2 regions of the Bradyrhizobium sp. Leo114 genome follow, and region 2 is predicted to be linked to the other one. Evidence: riboswitches for the same ligand, from Rfam matches in the RefSeq annotation. Region 2 holds a riboswitch; the other holds the start of a gene.
What was found. Region 2 has a riboswitch for S-adenosylmethionine ahead of ACZIRK_RS04490 (O-succinylhomoserine sulfhydrylase). Riboswitches for the same ligand answer to the same signal wherever they lie in the genome.
Positions count from the first base shown of each region.

Region 1: another riboswitch for S-adenosylmethionine. It lies ahead of metX (homoserine O-acetyltransferase MetX); the one in region 2 lies ahead of ACZIRK_RS04490 (O-succinylhomoserine sulfhydrylase).

Region 1 is NZ_JBUYEN020000005.1:139,448-145,094, reverse strand. Features, by position in the region: gene metW (methionine biosynthesis protein MetW) at 247-915, opposite strand; gene metX (homoserine O-acetyltransferase MetX) at 919-2,121, opposite strand; SAM riboswitch at 2,204-2,283, opposite strand; gene ACZIRK_RS08250 (chorismate mutase) at 2,591-3,439, shown strand; gene hisC (histidinol-phosphate transaminase) at 3,450-4,547, shown strand; gene ACZIRK_RS08240 (prephenate/arogenate dehydrogenase family protein) at 4,544-5,479, shown strand; gene ACZIRK_RS08235 (DUF2125 domain-containing protein) at 5,620-5,647, opposite strand, start outside.
Region 2 is NZ_JBUYEN020000003.1:41,803-47,449, forward strand. Features, by position in the region: gene ACZIRK_RS04475 (hypothetical protein) at 1-11, shown strand, start outside; gene ACZIRK_RS04480 (adenylate/guanylate cyclase domain-containing protein) at 99-1,511, opposite strand; gene ACZIRK_RS04485 (2'-deoxycytidine 5'-triphosphate deaminase) at 2,081-3,139, opposite strand; SAM riboswitch at 3,296-3,375, shown strand; gene ACZIRK_RS04490 (O-succinylhomoserine sulfhydrylase) at 3,447-4,631, shown strand; gene ACZIRK_RS04495 (SGNH/GDSL hydrolase family protein) at 4,697-5,647, opposite strand, start outside.

The DNA of each region.
Region 1 (5,647 bases), on a different contig from region 2:
CCGGAATCCATTCATCTACGTGTTTTGCGGCGCAATGGATTCCGGGCCTGCGCCTTCGGCGCATCCCGGAATGACGAGGGGAGGTGCTCGCGGCAACAGTTTAGCCTGTCATTCCGGGGCACGCGAAGCGTGAGCCCGGAATGCATCGAGCCGCAGAGTTCGTGGAGGAAATGGATTCCGGGCTCGATGCTTCGCATCGCCCCGGAATGACGGAGGAGAGGTCTTCCGGAATGACGGGGAGAGTACTCAGCGTCCCTTCCCGCCCCTGCTCAGCAGGAACACACCCTGCTCGCCGAACATGTTCCAGACCCACCACGGCAGGTTCAGCGGCACCGGGCGGCCGTAGAGGTCGAGCGCGACGGCGCGCTCCATCTTGACGTGGATCTCGTCGCAGAGCTGCACGAAATCCTTGATGGTGCAGAAATGAATGTTGGGGGTGTCGTACCAGGTGGCCGGCAGATTTTCGGTGCGCGGCATGTGCCCGCCGATCAAAAGCTGCAGCCGCATCTTCCAGAAACCGAAATTCGGGAACGAGACGATGGCGCGGTGGCCGATGCGCAGGAGATTTTCCAGCACAGCCTTCGGCTGCCGCGTCGCCTGCAGCGTCTGCGACAGGATTACGTAGTCGAACGCATCGTCGGGATAGTTGCCGAGGTCGGTGTCGGCGTCGCCCTGCACCACCGCGAGTCCCTTGGCGACGCAGTGGTTGACGCCTTCGCGCGACAGCTCGATGCCGCGGCCATCGATGCCGCGACTCTCCAGAAGCTGCAACAGATCGCCGTCACCGCAGCCGACGTCGAGCACGCGCGACCCGGGCTCAACCATTTCGGCGACGAGAAGATGGTCCGGACGAAGGCTCGTGCTCGCCTGCGGCGCCAAGCCGGGCAGCGGCAGAGTTTGCTCCTGAAGCGCCATCACTTAAGCCCCCGCATCGCCAAGGCCACGCGACTTACCCGCCGAGTGCAGGAAGGCGCGCGAGATGTCGAAGAATTCGGGCACATCGAGCAGGAAGGCGTCGTGACCCTTGTCGGTCTCGATCTCCGCGAACGAGACCCGCGCGCTGGAGGCATTCAGCGCGTGCACCAGCGCCCGCGCCTCCGAAGTCGGAAACAGCCAGTCGCTCGTGAACGATACTACGCAGAAGCGGGTCTCGACGCCGCGGAACGCCTGCGCCAGCACACCATTGTGGTCGGCGGCGATGTCGAAATAGTCCATCGCGCGCGTCAGATAGAGATAGCTGTTGGCATCGAAGCGCTCGACAAAGGACGAGCCCTGGTAGCGCAGATAGCTCTCGACCTGGAAATCGGCATCGAAGGAGAATGTCGGCAACTCGCGATCCTGCATCCGCCGCCCGAACTTGCGATGCAGCGCCGCGTCAGAGAGATAGGTGATATGCGCGGCCATCCGCGCGACCGCGAGCCCGCGATGCGGATGCGTGCCCTGGTCGACATAGCTTCCGCCACGCCAATCCGGATCGGCCATCACGGCCTGCCGGCCGAGCTCATGAAAGGCGATGTTCTGCGCCGAATGCCGCGTCGAGCAGGCGATCGCGAGCGTCGAGAACACGCGCTCCGGATAGGCCGCCGCCCATTGCACCGCCTGCATGCCGCCCATGGAGCCGCCGACCACCGCGAACAGCGTCTCGATGCCGAGTTGGTCGATCAGCATCGCCTGCGCACGCACCATGTCAGGGATGGTGATGATCGGAAAATCCAGGCCCCATACCTTGCCGGTCGCAGGGTTCAGCGAGGCAGGGCCAGTCGAACCCATGCAGCCGCCAAGCACGTTGGAGCAGATGATGAAGTATCTGGAGGTGTCGAGCGGCCGGCCGGGGCCGACCATGGTCTCCCACCAGCCAGGCTTGCCGGTCACCGGATGCAAATTGTTGACATGCTGGTCGCCGGTCAGGGCGTGGCAGACCAGAATGGCGTTGGAGCGCTCGGCATTGAGCTCGCCATAGGTCTGATAGGCGATCTGGAATGGCGCAAGGTCAATGCCGCAGTCGAGCTTCAACGGCTGATCCATGCCGAACTTCGCCACCGGCGAGGACGGATGATCGGCCTCATGGGCGCGATCCTCACCCTGAATCGACGGACTCTTGATCGACTGCACCTTGGTCATTTGTGGCGCCTTCCTCCGACGCGGAGGTCCCGGACAGAAATCAGGCCATGAAAAACCCGGCCTGAACAAAGGTCCGGCCGGGATCGATCTGTCCCCGGCCTGTTTAGCGAATTCTTTAACGTGGCTGCAAGCCGGCCGGCTCAAATGACCACGGAGTGCTGGGAAAGTAGTCCCTTACCCGGCCTGCGTCAAGGCAAGTGGGGCCGTTAACCTAACCGTGACCTTTAGGCCGAGCTTGCGCCATCTGGCCCCATGGGACAGAACGGGGGCTCGCACTTTCTCCCTCTCCCCGCCCTTGCGCGGAGAGGGTTGGGGTGAGGGGCTCTCTCCGCGAACACGGTACCAGACGGATTCGCGGAGGCTCCCCCTCACCCGAAATTCAAGCTGCGCTTGAATTTCGACCTCTCCCCGTAGGCGGGGAGAGGTGAAGAGTCTGCTTGCTGATTGAAGAGAAACGACGGGCCCTAGCATGTCAAAACCGCCTCCGGCGCCGCCTTCGCTGGCCGAGCTGCGCAAAGAGATCGACGCGATCGACGAGCAGGTTCACCGCCTCTTGATGGCGCGTGGCGACATCATCGACCGCCTGATCAGGGTGAAGCAGACCCAGGAAGTCGGCTCCGCATTCCGGCCGGCGCGCGAGGCCTCCATGATGCGCAGCCTGGTCGAGCGCCATCGTGGCATCCTGCCGCTCGACACCATCGAGAGCATCTGGCGCGTCATCATCTCGACGTTCACCTATGTGCAGGCGCCGTTCTCGGTGCATGCCGATGTCTCGGTCGGCGAATCCATGATGCGGGATTCGGCACGCTTCCATTTCGGCTTCGTGGTGCCCTACGTCTCGCATTTCAGCGCGCAGGCGGCGGTCGAAGCGGTGGCGAAATCGAAGGGCGACCTCGCGCTGGTGTCGGCCATTTCCAGCCGCACGCCATGGTGGATCGACCTCGAGGCCGAGGGCGCGCCGAAGATCATCGCGCGATTGCCGTTCCTGGAGCGCGCCGATCATCCCGCGGCGCTGCCCGTGTTCGTGATCTCGCGCGTCGCTGACGATGCGATGGTGACCGAAGTCGAGATGTGGAGCGTGCGCGTTTCCGGCTGGAACGCCGAGATCGCCCGCGCGCTGGCCCCGCTCGCCGAGATCGTCGCGGTGCCGGATACGGCCTTCGACGGCGCGGCGCTTTTGGTATCGGTCGCCGGCCGCGGCTTCGAGGAGATCAAAATGGCCCTGATCCGCGCCGGGGCCTCGGTGCGCTCATCGGCCCTCGTCGGCAGCCACGCAACGCGCTATACGGTGCCCCCCGCCCCTACAATCCGGAGCTAGAGAGTTAGAGATGTCCCGCCCCGTGCCGAATCCCGGCATCCTCGATATTGCGCCCTACACCCCCGGCAAGAGCCCGGTGGCGGAACCGGGGCGCAAGGTGTTCAAGCTTTCCGCCAACGAAACGCCCTTCGGTCCCTCGCCGAAGGCGATCGAGGCCTATAAGCACGCCGCCGAACATCTCGAGGACTATCCGGAAGGCACCTCAAAGGTGCTGCGCGAGGCAATCGGCCGCGCCTATGGCCTCGACCCGAGCCGCATCATCTGCGGCGCCGGTTCGGACGAAATCCTCAACCTGCTCGCCCACACCTATCTGTGCGAGGGCTCGGAGGCGATCTCCACCACCCACGGCTTCCTGGTCTATCCGATCGCGACCAAGGCGAACGGCGCCAAGAACGTGGTCGTGCCGGAGACCGACTACACCGCAAGTGTCGATGCGATCCTTGAGGCGGTCACGCCGCGGACCAAGCTGATCTGGCTCGCCAATCCGAACAACCCGACCGGCACCTATCTGCCGTTCGACGAGGTCAAGCGCTTGCGCGCAGGCCTGCCGTCGGACGTGCTCCTGGTGATCGACGCCGCCTATTCGGACTACGTGGTGCGCAACGACTATGGCCTCGGTCTCGAACTGTGTGCGACGACCGAGAACACGGTGATGACCCACACCTTCTCCAAGATCCACGGGCTCGCGGCGCTCCGCGTCGGCTGGATGTTTGGCCCGGCGCATATCGTCGATGCGGTGAACCGGATTCGCGGCCCCTTCAACGTTTCTACTCCGGCGATGCTCGCGGCGGTAGCCGCGGTCGAGGACACCGCGCATGTCGAGATGTCCAGGGTGCACAACGAAAAGTGGCGGAGCTGGGTGACGGACGAGGTCCGCAAGCTCGGGCTGAAGGTGACGCCGAGCGTCGCCAATTTCGTGCTGATCCATTTCCCGACCGAAAAGGGCAAGACCTCGGCCGATGCGGACGCGTTCCTCACCAAGCGCGGACTGGTGCTGCGTGCCGTGAACAATTACGGCCTGCCGCACGCGCTGCGCATGACCATCGGCACCGAGGAGGCCAACCGCCTCGTGGTCGAGGGCCTGCGCGACTTCATGGATCAGAAGTGAACGCCGCGCCGCACTTTCAACGCATCGCGCTGATCGGCTTCGGCCTGATCGGCGGCTCGATCGCGCGCGGCGCGCGGGCGCAGGGGCTGGTCGGCGAGATCGTCACCACCGCGCGCTCGGAAAAGACGCGCGCGCGGGTCGCCGAGCTTGGCATCGTCGACCGCGTGGTGGAGAACAATGCGGAGGCGGTCAAAGACGCCGATCTCGTCATCCTCTGCATTCCCGTCGGCGCCTGCGGACCCGTGGCGGCGGAGATCGCGCCTTACCTGAAGAAGGGCGCCATCGTCTCCGATGTCGGCTCGGTCAAGGGCGCCATCGTCAGGGACATGGGCCCACATATCCCCGATGGTGTGCACTTCGTGCCCGCGCATCCGGTGGCGGGCACCGAGCACTCAGGTCCCGATTCCGGTTTCGCCGAGTTGTTCATCAACCGCTGGTGCATCCTGACGCCGCCCGAGGGCACTGAGGCGGGCGCGATCGGCAGGCTGCGTGACTTCTGGGCCGCGCTCGGCGCCAAGGTCGAGATCATGACGCCCGATCATCATGACCTCGTGCTCGCGATCACCAGCCATCTGCCGCATCTGATCGCCTACACCATCGTCGGCACCGCCGACGAGCTGGCGCAGGTGACGTCGTCGGAAGTGATCAAATTCTCCGCCGGCGGCTTCCGCGATTTCACCCGCATCGCGGCGTCCGATCCGACGATGTGGCGCGACGTGTTCCTGAGCAACAAGGACGCGGTGCTGGAGATGCTCGGCACCTTCAACGAGGATCTCTCCAAACTGACGCGCGCGATCCGCCGCGGCGACGGCGAAGCGCTGTTCGACCACTTCACCCGCACCCGCGCCATCCGCCGCGGCATCGTCGAGATCGGCCAGGATTCGGCTGCGGCGGACTTCGGCCGGCCGCATGCGAATCTGGAGAAGAAATAGCGCGGGATCTTGTAGCCCGGAGGGAGCCAACGGATCGCGCGAACGCGCGCCCGATGACAGGCTCCGCGCAACCCGGGACAGGTCTATCCGCATCGCGAGCAGACCCCGGGTTGCGCTGCGCTTCACCCGGGCTACGTGAGCTAGAACAATGGCGGGATTTGTCCGACC
Region 2 (5,647 bases):
CAGGCTTTTAATCTGTGAAGCCCGTCCGACGTCGGTCCCCGGCCGCAACGGAAAGGGCCATGTCGCCGCTGGCGGCCAACCGGGCTAAAGTGCTCTGGTCAGCTTATCGCGAAGATGGGCATGCGCTCGCCGACACCGCGGAGCGTCATCACCTGAGGTTGGGGATCCACCCCGCGCGACGAAATGAGTCGGGCCGATTCCGGATCCTGCACCACCGCCTGGGTGGCGAAGATGCTGTCGCCTGTGGCCAAAGCCTGCACCCGCGATGCGATGTTCACCGTCTGGCCGAAGTAATCCTGCCGGTCGTTCAGGTTCACGGCAAGGCAGGGCCCCTCGTGAATCCCGATCTTCAGGATCAGTTCCTCCGCGCCCCGCCGGACATTCAGCGCTCGCATCGAATCGCGCATCTTGAGGGCGGCGGAGACGGCGCGGTGCGGCACCGGGAAGGTCGCCATTACGGCGTCACCGATGGTCTTGACCACGGCGCCGGATTCAGACGCCACGATTTCGTTCAGGATCTGGAAGTGCGAGCGCACCAGATCATAGGCGACGAGATCGCCGACCCGATCGTACAGGTCGGTCGACCCCTTCAGGTCCGTGAACAGGAAGGTCAGGCTCATGATCTTGAGCCGCTGTTCGACGTCGAGGGTCTCCGTCCGATAGAGGTCGCGGAATGTCTGGTTCGTCAGCAATCGCTTGGCGGTAAGGAAGGGGCGCCGGCCGCCGATCAGCCGCTCCAGCTCCGGGCCCGTCACATAGACGCCGACCAGAATCCGGCGCTCCGTTCGGTTATCCAGCAGAAGACGCAATGGACCCGGAGACAGGGTGATGCGGCTGAGGCCGGTAGGGGCGTTCATGAAGATCATCGAGAGCTCGCGGCGTTCCGCCGTCGGTTCGCCTGAGGTCTCGATCAAATGGGCACTATGGGTCACCGGGTCGAAGACGATCACGGGCTGCGCCGGAAGTTGCAGAGCCAGAATCATCCGTTCGCCGGCGTGCAGCTCGATCGTCTCCAACACAGCCTTACTGGCGAGCTCGGCGAACGCGTCCGGCCTGGGGGAGACGACCCCCGTCCCGAAAAAGACCTGCCGGTGATAGTCCCAGAAGCCGAGTTCGTCCGGAGAGTGGGCGGCGATGCGGCGAATCCGTGGGCTGACCGTGAAGCTGACCTCCACCGTTTCGTCCAGCACCGGCTCGCTCGCCACCCCGCAGAAAGCGCAATGGTAGTCCTCCTTCTGCACGCTCCGCAACGTGGCGTTGGCACCGAGGATGCCGCCGCAGCTCGGACATAGAATGTTCCAGGACATCTCGAACAGCCCAAGCCGCGATGCGTGCAGAAGGGCCGCGATGACCTTTTCCTCGTCCAGGCCGCTGCCGGCAGCGAAGGCCACGGCATTGAGCCGGGCGAGTTCCTCGTCACGTCCGTTCTGGACGAGATTATCGACGGCATCGACCACGACCGGGTCGGCCGAGCGGCGCAAGGCGTCGAACAGGGTGTCGCTATCCTGCATGTGCCGAGCATACCTCAAATGTCCGGCGACGACATCCGGCCGCTAGGGTCGAAGTGCGTCGATAGCGTGGGCTATGAGAATACCGACGCTCAATATAATCAGACATGAAATTACTGCATCAAACATGCCTTTAGGGGGTGATCTCGTCCCTGATCAGTCAAAAGGATTCGACCGCAGGGGAACATTTCCGGCACTGTCGATGCGTCGAGGCCACAACCCCGCGTCATGTGAGACCAAGCGAGCGCTACGCGGCCTCGAACACGATCAAAATTGTCGTTTCCCCTTCCGAAGGGTGGCGGCTACGACCGCGGTCGACAGGTTCTGATGGCTGACGGCGCCAAAGGCGCTCACCCGGAGAGCAATAGGTCAGTGCAATGGCAACAAGTCCATTGAAGGCGAGCCAAGCCGCAATGACCCCGAAACAGGTTACAGTGTAGTCCACCGACCACCCATCAAGCCGTCGCCCCCTGAGATAGGCCACAACGTCTTTGTGTCGTTATGGTGGTCACAAGGAATGTAATCTGTGATTCAGGCTAACCGTACCAAATGAGCAACAGGAGATTTCGCGATCACACCCTGAAATGCTTCGAGAGCTTCAGGCCCTGGGCCTGGTAGTTCGAGCCGATGCGCTGGCCGTACATCGCATCAGGCCGGGCCAGCATCTTCTCATAGACCAGGCGGCCGACGATTTGGCCGTGCTCGAGGATGAACGGCACCTCGCGCGAGCGCACTTCCAGCACGGCGCGGGCGCCCTGCCCGCCGGCGCCGGCATAGCCGAAGCCGGGATCGAAGAAGCCGGCATAGTGCACGCGGAATTCACCGACCAAGGGATCGAACGGCACCATCTCGGCGGCGTAGTCCGGCGGTACCTGCACGGCTTCCTTCGAGGCGAGGATATAGAACTCGCCGGGATCGAGGATCAGGCTGCCGTCGGGGCGCGCGCGGATCGGCTCCCAGAAATCATCGACCGGATAACCGCCGCGGCGATCGACATCGACCACGCCGGTATGGCGCTTGGCGCGATAGCCGACGAAGCCGCCGGAATTCTCGCCCGAGAGATCAACCGAAACCGCGACGCCATTGGTGAGATCGGCATCGTCGATATCGACCAGGCGTTCGGCGTCATGTAGCGCATCGAGCTCGTTGGCGCTGAGGATGGCATCGCCGGTGCGGAAGCGCACCTGGGACAGCCGCGAGCCCTCGCGCACCAGGATCGGAAACGTCTTGGGGCTGATCTCGGCATAGAGCGGGCCGTGATAGCCGGCCCCGATCATGTCGAAACGGCGCGTGCCGTCGGCGATCACGCGGGTGAAGACATCGAGCCGCCCGGTCGAACTCTTCGGGTTCGCAGCTGCGACGATCTCCGGGGGCAGCGCGAGGCTCTCGAGCAGCGGCACGATGTAGACGCAATTGGTCTCCAGCACCGCGTCGTCGGCGAGATCGATCTCGTGCAACTTGAGCTCGTCGATGCGCTGGGCAACGGTGGCGTCGGGACCGGGCAGAAAGCTCGCGCGCACGCGATAGGCGATGTCGCCGAGGCGAAGATCGAGGCTCGCGGGCTGGATCTGGCTCTCCACAAAGGGATAGACCGGCAGGATCAGGCCCGCGTCCGCCATCGCCGCGATCATGCGGTCGGGCAGGATCCCATTGGCATCGTCTTGCAGTACGAACGACACAGACGCGGTCCCTCAAGACGGCTTAGAGCCATAAAAGGCCCAAAAAATGGATTTTATCGGTTAGCCGATGCCCGCCTTGACGGAAAGGGCGGGAACGAATATCAGCATGACTTATCCCGTGGTGATTTGAGCCGGCCGGCTTGCAGCCACGTTAAATAAGTCGCTAAACAGGCCGGGGACCTCAGCGATCCCGGCCCTTCAGGCCGGTTTTTTTGTGACCATTTTCCCAAGGACGAAAATGGTCACGTTGGAGGTCCTAATGTCTGCAGCTACACGCTACCGCCCCGAAACCCGGCTGGTTCATTCCGGAACGCTACGCTCACAATTTGGCGAGACGTCCGAAGCAATATTCCTGACCCAAGGGTTCGTCTACGCCACGGCCGAGGAATGCGAGGCGCGATTCAAGGGCGAGGATCCCGGCTTCCTCTATTCGCGTTTCTCCAACCCCGACGTCTCGATGTTCGAGCGCCGCATGATCGAGCTCGAGGGCGCGGAAGCTGCGCGCGCGACCGCGACCGGCATGGCGGCGGTGACGACTGCGATCCTCGCGCCGCTGAAGGCCGGCGATCACGTGGTGGCCTCAAAAGCGATGTTCGGCTCATGCCGCTACGTCGTGGAGGAACTCTTGCCGCGCTACGGCATCCAGTCGACGCTGGTCGACGGGCTCGACCTCGACCAGTGGAAAAAGGCGATCCGGCCGAACACCAAGACCTGCTTCCTCGAGAGCCCGACCAATCCGACGCTCGACGTGCTCGACATCGGCGCGATTGCCGAGATCGCGCATCAGGGCGGCGCACGGCTGATCGTCGACAATGTGTTCGCCACTCCGATCTGGCAGAGCCCGCTGTCGCTCGGCGCCGACGTCGTGGTCTATTCCGCGACCAAGCATATCGACGGCCAGGGACGGTGCCTCGGCGGCATCATCCTCTCCTCCGAGGCGTTCATCACCGAGCATATCCATAACTTCCTGCGCCAGACCGGGCCGTCGATGTCGCCGTTCAATGCGTGGATACTGCTGAAGGGGCTGGAGACCTTGGCGGTGCGCGTCCGGGCGCAGACCGAGACGGCCGCGAAGATCGCGGATGCGCTCGCAAGCCATCCGAAGATCACGCGGCTGATCTATCCCGGCCGCGCCGATCATCCGCAGGCGGCGACCGTGAAGAAGCAGATGCGTTCCGGATCGACCCTGATCGGGTTCGAGGTGAAGGGCGGCAAGGCCGGCGCATTCCGCTGCCTCAACGGGCTCAAGATCTCGCGCATCTCCAACAATCTCGGCGATGCCAAGAGCCTCGTCACCCACCCCGCCACCACGACGCATCAGCGCCTGGGGCCGGACGCGCGCGCCGAGCTCGGCATCAGCGAAGGTTTTATTCGTTTCTCCGCCGGCCTCGAGCACGCCGACGATTTGATCGAGGATTTTGCCCAGGCGCTGGAGGCGGTGTGATTCAGGCGAATGGCGCGTGGCGAGTAGGGTCAGCCCTATTCGCCACTCTCCATTCGCTTTCAGCCTTACATCGGCCGATACGTCCGCACATCCGCCGGCACGTTGACGCCGAGCTTGATCTGACCGACCGACTTGATGATGTCGTCGCCGAGCAACTGGGCGAAACAGGCATAGCCCCAATCGTTCATGTGCAGGCCGTCGGCGATCACGAAGCTGTCGATCGGGATCGACTGTTTCTCGTGCCAGTCGCGCATCACTTCAAAACGCGGGAAGATGCTGACATGGCGGAGCTCGGCGATGTGGTTGAGCAGCCGGATCATCTTGTTGGCGCTAGCGGCGCGCTCGGTGACGCGCGGCGAATATTGGGGATCGACCAGCACGACGTCGGCGCCGGCCGACTGGATGCGCGTCACGCCATCCTCGACCATTTTTTCGGTCTCGCCGGGGTCGAGATTGCGCAGCACGGCATTGGTGCCGACTTGCCAGATCACGAGGTCCGGGTGGGCGTCGATCACCTCGGTCTGCAGCCGCTGCATCATCTCCGGCGCGTCCTCGCCGCCCCGGCCGCGATTGACGACGCGGATGTCGGCGCCGGGATACTGCCGGTGCAGTTGCGCCGCGAGCCGGTTTGGATAGGTGAATTCCGGCGCCGAAGAACCATAGCCCTGGGTCGAGGACGAGCCGAAGGCGATGATGGTGACCGGCTGGCCCGCGGCAAGCTTGCTCGCGACATGGGGCAGCGAGCCCATCGTTTTCGAGACGCCCTTCGGCGGCAGGCAGGGCACGCGACGGAAGATGTCGCTGGCCGACTTCGCGACCTCCTTCACCTTGTCGATCGCCTTTCCGGCGATGCCCTTCTGGGCATCAGCCTCGGCGGCGCCCGCAGTACCGGACGAAATGGCCGGCGTGGATGGTCCCGATTTGTCGGATGGGGGGTGGGATTTCGCGCCGTCAGTAAGCGCGGCATGCTGGTCGCCTTGCGCAACTTGCGCGTGCAGCGGCGAGGTCACGAGCAC